DNA from 3 places in the Beijerinckia sp. 28-YEA-48 genome. Region 2 is predicted to be linked to each of the others. Evidence: predicted binding sites of a transcription regulator. Region 2 holds the regulator's gene; each other region holds the start of a gene.
The links. Region 2 encodes LexA, which represses DNA repair genes until DNA is damaged. Its sites were predicted from a motif close to TGTTCNNNNTGTGTTCNG; they were not measured.
Positions count from the first base shown of each region.

Region 1: the regulator LexA is predicted to act here: its motif matches at 967-984, upstream of BLW50_RS19705 (PA0069 family radical SAM protein).
Region 3: the regulator LexA is predicted to act here: its motif matches at 1,242-1,259, upstream of parE (DNA topoisomerase IV subunit B).

Region 1 covers NZ_FNSI01000001.1:4,208,497-4,210,762, forward strand. Annotated here, with positions in the region: gene BLW50_RS19705 (PA0069 family radical SAM protein) at 1-937, opposite strand, end outside; gene BLW50_RS19710 (hypothetical protein) at 1,067-1,666, shown strand; gene BLW50_RS19715 (hypothetical protein) at 1,680-2,156, shown strand; gene moaB (molybdenum cofactor biosynthesis protein B) at 2,172-2,266, opposite strand, start outside.
Region 2 covers NZ_FNSI01000001.1:2,251,181-2,253,446, reverse strand. Annotated here, with positions in the region: gene BLW50_RS10675 (ComEC/Rec2 family competence protein) at 1-785, shown strand, start outside; gene lexA (transcriptional repressor LexA) at 793-1,500, opposite strand; gene BLW50_RS10665 (oleate hydratase) at 1,791-2,266, opposite strand, start outside.
Region 3 covers NZ_FNSI01000001.1:2,129,207-2,131,472, reverse strand. Annotated here, with positions in the region: gene parE (DNA topoisomerase IV subunit B) at 1-1,172, opposite strand, end outside; gene BLW50_RS10070 (PhoX family protein) at 1,373-2,266, opposite strand, start outside.

The DNA of each region.
Region 1 (2,266 bases), 2.0 Mb from region 2:
CATAACCGGCACTCTGCGCGCCGGCAGCCTGCACACGACCAAGAATGGCTTCGATCTCATGATCGTTGATGGCAGGAATGATCGGCGCGACCAACGCCGCCGTCGGAATGCCGGCCTCGCTGAGTTCTTGCAGGGCATCGAGGCGCTTCTGCGGCTGCGCGGCGCGCGGTTCCATCAAACGCGACAACTTGCCGTCGAGCGAGGTGACCGAAATGGCAACCTTAGCGAGCCCCTTCGCGGCCATGGGCGCCAGAATATCGATGTCGCGTGTGACCAGCGCGGACTTGGTGACGATGCCGACGGGATGATTGGCCCGCGACAGCACTTCGAGAATAGCGCGCATATTACGATGCTGCCGTTCGATCGGCTGATAGGGATCGGTGTTGGTGCCGATGGCGATGGTCTTGGGCTGATAGCCCGGCGCCGAGAGTTCGCGCTCCAACACTTGCGCCACCCCATCCTTGACGAAAAGACGCGTCTCGAAGTCGAGGCCCGGCGACAGCCCCATATAGGCGTGGGTGGGACGAGCGAAGCAATAGACGCAGCCATGCTCGCAGCCGCGATAGGGATTGATCGAACGGTCGAAGGACAGATCGGGAGAATCGTTGCGGGTGATGACCGTGCGCGGCTTCTCGTAGGAAATCTGGGTGCGGAACGCCTCCAGCGAGCCGAGACTGTCCCAGCCGTCATCCTCATCGACCCGCGCATGTGGCTCGTAGCGGCCGCTGGCATTGGTCAGCGCACCGCGGCCACGGCGGCGCTCTTCCGCCACGACGGTTTCGACACTTTCGGCGGCGGCGGGCGCGCTCTCGATAGCTATATTGTTAAGTTCATAGCCCGGCCTTGGGACCGGCTTCACATTTTGGGACGGTTTCCGCTGGGACGGTTTCTGGGGAACCGGCGCGATCGACCGCGTTCCGGCATCGGCGCTCAACATACTCAGACTCCGCGATTCGACGTCCCCGCAAGAACAAATAGAGAACATTTGGATTCGCGTCAACGAGGCTGTGGACAATCTTGTTGAGGAACCGGATTATTGCACTGCGATCTGACACCTAGGGACCGTATGTTTTCTGTCATCGTTACGACATGCGATCCGGCTGTTCATGGTTCGGCCTCACCAGAAGCCGTGGCCCGAACCCTCGCGGCCCTGGTTCCGGGTGCCATTTCAGGCGCCGTCCGCGACGTCATCATGACGGGCGCGGAATGGCCGGCCGGCCCCAATGCCTCCGGGGAGCAAGACCGGAAGGATCAAAATCTCAAGGATCTGGCGCGCATCGCCGACCATGCCGGATGTGAATTTATCGTGACCGGAAAATGGCTGGACGGCGTGAAAGACGCGTTGAAAATAGCCCGCGAACCGCGCGTACTCGCCCTCCAGGCGGGCTATGCGCCGGAGAGCGGTTTTTATGATGAATTGTCGGACATGGCCTGGGGCGCAACGTTACACCCGACCCGTTTGCTGGAACGGCCCACATCGGCGCTGCATCGCGCCCTGCCATTTCTGGCGCCGCTGGCCGGAATCGTGGCAGAACGGGATAGGCTAATTCAGGCAAGCGGATCGAATTTCAGCTCATCAGATTTCAAAACATTAAGTTTTAGAACCTGGGCGCGGCAGGTAAGACCAATGCGGACCATGCGCACCAGGGCACGGCGTGTCGACTAAGAACGGGGGAACTATGTCGCCGAAGCTTATCCTCACTGCTGCCATCTGTGCCGCATTGTTTGCCGGCGGCTCTTTGTCGGCTGGCAGCGTCCTCGCACAGGGCTCTCCCAAGCCGCAGCCCGCGGCCTCCCCCGCAAAACCTGCTGGTGCGCCGGCGGCGGCAAGTACGCCGATTGCGAGCGCGCAAATTGAGTGTCCGGTCAAAGGCGACGCGGTCGAGAAGGCCGTGCTGGCAGCGCCGACCTGCAACCAGTCGGTTCGCCTGCTGAAGGCCTGCGCTTTCGGCGCGACATCCGATGTGCAGCTGGCACAGAAGGTCATCAACAAATGCGAGACGCGTTTCGGGCGCCGCATCAGCAAGCAGCGCTATCGCGCCTATCGCGCCGCCCAGGCGCGCTGCGACGCGCAGGGCACGATGTATCAGTCGCTCGCCGCGATCTGCCGGGCCGAGGCCGCCGCCAGAACCGCGCGGGTGGCGCGTCGGCGCTAGCTAGCTCTTGTCCAATTAGCTCTTGCCGCGCCGCAGATGCTCATCAAGACGCGGCATGATCTCGACGAAATTGCACGGCATGTAGCGATAATCGAGCTGATGCACGAGAA
Region 2 (2,266 bases):
CGGCGGGGCTTGTCGCCTCAGCCTTTGGACTTGACGGGCCGTTCTGGTGGGTCATGGGGCTGGGCGTCGGCTTCATGATGTTCGTGGCCGAATGGGTCGCGAGCCTCGCCGGCTCGACGCGCATGGTGCCGGCGTTCGGTGTTGGCGCTCTGTTGCTGATGACACTGGGGCTGTTGTGGATCACCCTGTGGCAGACGCCGTTGCGCTGGTGTGGTGTGCCCTTCGCGATTGCCGGCGTGGCGCTGGCGCTGACCAGCGCGCGGCCTGATCTGATGGTGGACCGGCAAGGCGGCACGCTGGCTTATCGCGCCGCCGACGGCCAGCTGGCCGTGCTCAATGCGCGCGGCAATTTCTTTGGCGTGTCGCAATGGCTGACGGCCGATGCGGATGCGCGTCCGGCGCGCGATCCAGCCCTGCAAGGCAATGGCCTGTGTGATGTTGGCGGCTGCACGGGGACGTTGCGGGACGGGCGCGTTGTGGTTCTCATCCTCGATCCACGCAACGTCGCCGAGGACTGTCCGCGTGCCGACATTGTCGTCACGCGCTTCTGGCTCAACGGCACCTGCAAGGGGCCGCGGCTTGTCGTCGATGGCGAGCATTTGCTGAAATATGGCGCCAGCGAATTTCGCTTCGCTGTTGATGGCGCAGCCGTCATGCGCAGCGCCCGCTCGCCCCAGTTCGATCGACCCTGGTCGCCGGCGCCGCGCATCCTGGCGCAGAACGATCCGCCGGCTGCGGCTTCATCTCAATCTCCGCCGCAAGAGGAGATCTATGAGCCGCAGTAAGAGCCGCTTAGTAACGGCGGATCAGGCTGACCAGCTTGCCTTGGATACGCACACGGTCGGGACCGAAAATCCGGGTTTCATAGGCCGGGTTGGCCGCTTCCAGAGCGATCGAGGCGCCGCGCCGACGCAGGCGCTTCAAGGTCGCTTCCTCATCGTCGATCAGCGCTACGACGATGTCGCCGGACTCGGCATTTTCCTGCCGGCGGATGATCACCGTATCGGTATCGAGAATGCCCGCTTCGATCATCGAATCGCCGCGCACTTCCAGGGCGAAATGATCGCCGGTGGAGAGGAAGTCCGGCGGGACGGAAATGGTGTGGCTGCGCGACTGGATCGCCGAGATCGGCGTACCGGCGGCGATGCGGCCCATGACGGGAATTGAGATGGGCGGCACGAAACTGTCGTCGGCCATCGGCGTGACTGGGGCGCGGACCTTGCCAAGGGTGCCCTCGATCACCGCTGGCGAGAAACGGCCGCCACGCGGTCCAGCCGGCACGGAGGCCTCCGGCAGTTTCAACACTTCAAGCGCGCGGGCGCGGTTGGGCAGGCGACGAATGAAGCCGCGTTCTTCCAGCGCCATGATCAGGCGATGGATGCCCGACTTCGAGCGCAGATCAAGCGCATCCTTCATCTCATCGAAGGAAGGGGGCACGCCGGCCTCTTTGAGCCGTTCGTTGATGAAGCGCAGGAGTTCGCTCTGCTTCTTCGTCAGCATAATTGTCCTCTCCGCCCAAACACGCTGGGCTGGCGCCGCCAGCCACGGCGCCTTGTCGATTCGCCCGCCTGTCGGGCGCATCACCCTGTGGCGAATCGATAAACAAACCATGAACAAACGATAATCGTTCGCGATGTGTTCCGCAAGGGGCAGACGGTTTGGGTCAAGGATGCGCCAAGGACGCGCTAGGTGTGGCTCAAAGCGCTTGGCAATACGGGTCTATTGCCCGTTGAAGGCGGCGCGCACCGCCTTCAACATGGCCGGTCGATTACTCAGAACCGCCAGCGAACCTAGCGCTTGTGCGCGGCCAAGCTTTCGCGAACCTGTTCCAGCCAGCCGATAACGAGGCCGAGCGCCTGATTGCCCTTGCCCAAAAGTCCCGTCAGTTCGCCTTCTGCCGTTTCACGCTTAGCGGCATCGGCTTCAGGCAGCGGCGGCAGGATGTGGGCATAGTAGGTTTTGTCGAGCAGCCGGTGGAGCAGGCGCTCGCCGGGGAACGGCTCGCCGTTGTTCAACGCGCGGGCGGCTTTCAGCAGCGAGCGGATATCGTATTGTGTCGGACTGATATCCGGCACCTGCTTGCGCAGGTTCAGAAGGGTGTAGACCCCGACGCGCGCGGTGCGGATCGAACTGTCCATCGTGAAGATGATGTCGTTTGCCGTTTCGACGAACTGGCCCATCAAACCAAGGTTGGTGCAACCGGCAGGCACCACATGTGGCCGGTCGCCAGCCGCGCGCGGCATGAACATCGATGTGATGTAGGGCA
Region 3 (2,266 bases), 120 kb from region 2:
GTCGTCATCAACCGGCTCTTGTTCTGGCCTTGGAATTCCGGCTCGCGGATAAAGACCGAGATCAGCGCCGCCGCCGTGTTCATCACGTCGTCGGCGGTGACATTCGCGGCGCGCTTCGACTGGCCGATACGCTCGGCATGATCCTTCAGCGCGCGCAACAGGGCGGTGCGCAGGCCCGCTTCGTGAGTGCCACCGTCTGGCGTCGGGATGGTGTTGCAATAGGAATGGACGAAGCCGTCCTCGGCCGCCATCCAGGCCACCGCCCATTCGACCGAACCATGGCCACCCGGCTTCTCGACCTTGCCGTTGAAGCCCTGTTCGGAGACCAGTTCCTTGCCTTCGATGTCGGACGCCAGATAGTCGCGCAGACCGCCGGGGAAGTGGAAGGTCGCCTCGGCGGGAACGGTGGAGTCGTCCTTCAAGAGCGATGGCGCGCAATGCCAGCGGATCTCGACGCCGCCGTACAGATAGGCCTTCGAGCGCGTCATCCGGAACAGCCGGGCAGGGCGGAAATGTATCGCCTTTCCAAAGATCTGCGGGTCGGGCTTGAATCTGATTCTCGTGCCGCGGCGATTGGCGGTCGGGCCAACATTTTCCAGCTTTGTCACCGCATGGCCGCGCTCGAACGCCTGGGTATAGAGCTGCTTGTTCTTCGCCACCTCGACTTCAAGCCGCTCGGAGAGAGCGTTGACGACCGAGACGCCGACGCCATGCAGACCGCCCGAGGTCTGGTAGGCGCCGCTGTCGAACTTACCGCCGGCATGCAGGGTCGTCATGATGACTTCCAGCGCCGACTTCTTCGGGAATTTCGGATGCGGATCGACCGGGATGCCACGGCCGTTGTCGGTCACGGTGATCCAGTCGTCCTCTTCGACGACGACGTCGATCCAGGTGGCGTGGCCAGCGACGGCCTCGTCCATGGAGTTGTCGATCACCTCGGCGAAGAGATGATGCAGGGCGGCTTCGTCGGTGCCGCCGATATACATGCCGGGCCGGCGACGGACAGGCTCAAGCCCCTCGAGAACTTCGATCGAGGAGGCGTTGTAATCCGCTTCGCCGGGCGTGCCGTTGCCACGGGGTTTTTCGGGTGGGGGTGTCTTCGGCGTCTTCGCCACGGGTTTTTCTACCTTGATCTTACGTGCCGCGTTTCCGAACAGATCGCCGCCTGCCATGTGATGTGCCTGAGCTTCTCAATGCCTGATTCGATTGCCGTCAATATAAGCCACCAATCGCCAGCGGGAGTGAACAAAACGAAAACGGATGGCTGCCAGTCGGCCGCCATCCGCTATCATCTTCAAAAGTTGGAGCATTTTCCGGTAGAGCCAATGTCGGTTGGCGTGGAGAAAATGCGCCGGATCCCTGCCGGGGTCGGTCAGACGGCGATTTTGCCGCCGCCTTTCTTGGTCACCACGACCACGGCTGGGCGAGGCGGCACCCCATCGGCGAAGTCGGGCCAACGGGTGGCGGGCTGCTCGAAGGTCGCTGGCGGCGCCTTCGGATCATCCTCGTCCGCCTCGCCCGGGTGTTGTACGGCAAGGAACAGGGTTTCGTCGTTCGGCGTGAAGAACGGGCCGCACATTTCGGCGCCCGCCGGCACGCGGAAGAAGTGCTTCGACGTGCCGCGCAGCGGACCTTCGGTTTCGATCGCCCACAGGCCATCGGCGCGGCCGGTCTTGGCCGGCGAATTGCCGTCGGTGGCGATCCACACCCGGCCCTGGCCATCGACGGCAAGGTTGTCGGGCATGCCGAACCAGCCGTTCTTGGTGGTCGCCGGGTTGAAGCTGGCGCCTGTCGAGGCAACGGTGTGGTCGCCCGCCTTCACCAGAATGTCCCAGCGGAAAGCGGTGGCGGCATGGTCGCCATCGGCCGGCGTCATTTCGACGATATGGCCGAAGCGGTTGTTAGGCCGTGGATTGGCGGCGTCGATCTGGGCCTCGGTGCGGCGCGTGTTGTTGGTCAACATCACATAGACCTTGCCGGTTGTCGGATTGGCTTCCACGTCTTCCGGCCGGTCCATCTTGGTGGCGCCGACGGCGTCACCGGCGAAGCGCAGGTTGATCAGCAGATCGGCCTGGCTGGCAAAACCGTTCTCGGCGGTCAGCTTGCCCTGGCCGTGGATGAGCGGCAGCCATTCGCCGCTGCCGTCCGCATTGTATTTGGCGACATAGAGCGTGCCGCGATCGAGCAGGTCCATGTTGGCGGCGCGGTTCTGCGGATCGACACGGCCTTCGGTGACGAACTTGTAGACATAGTCGAAGCGTTCGTC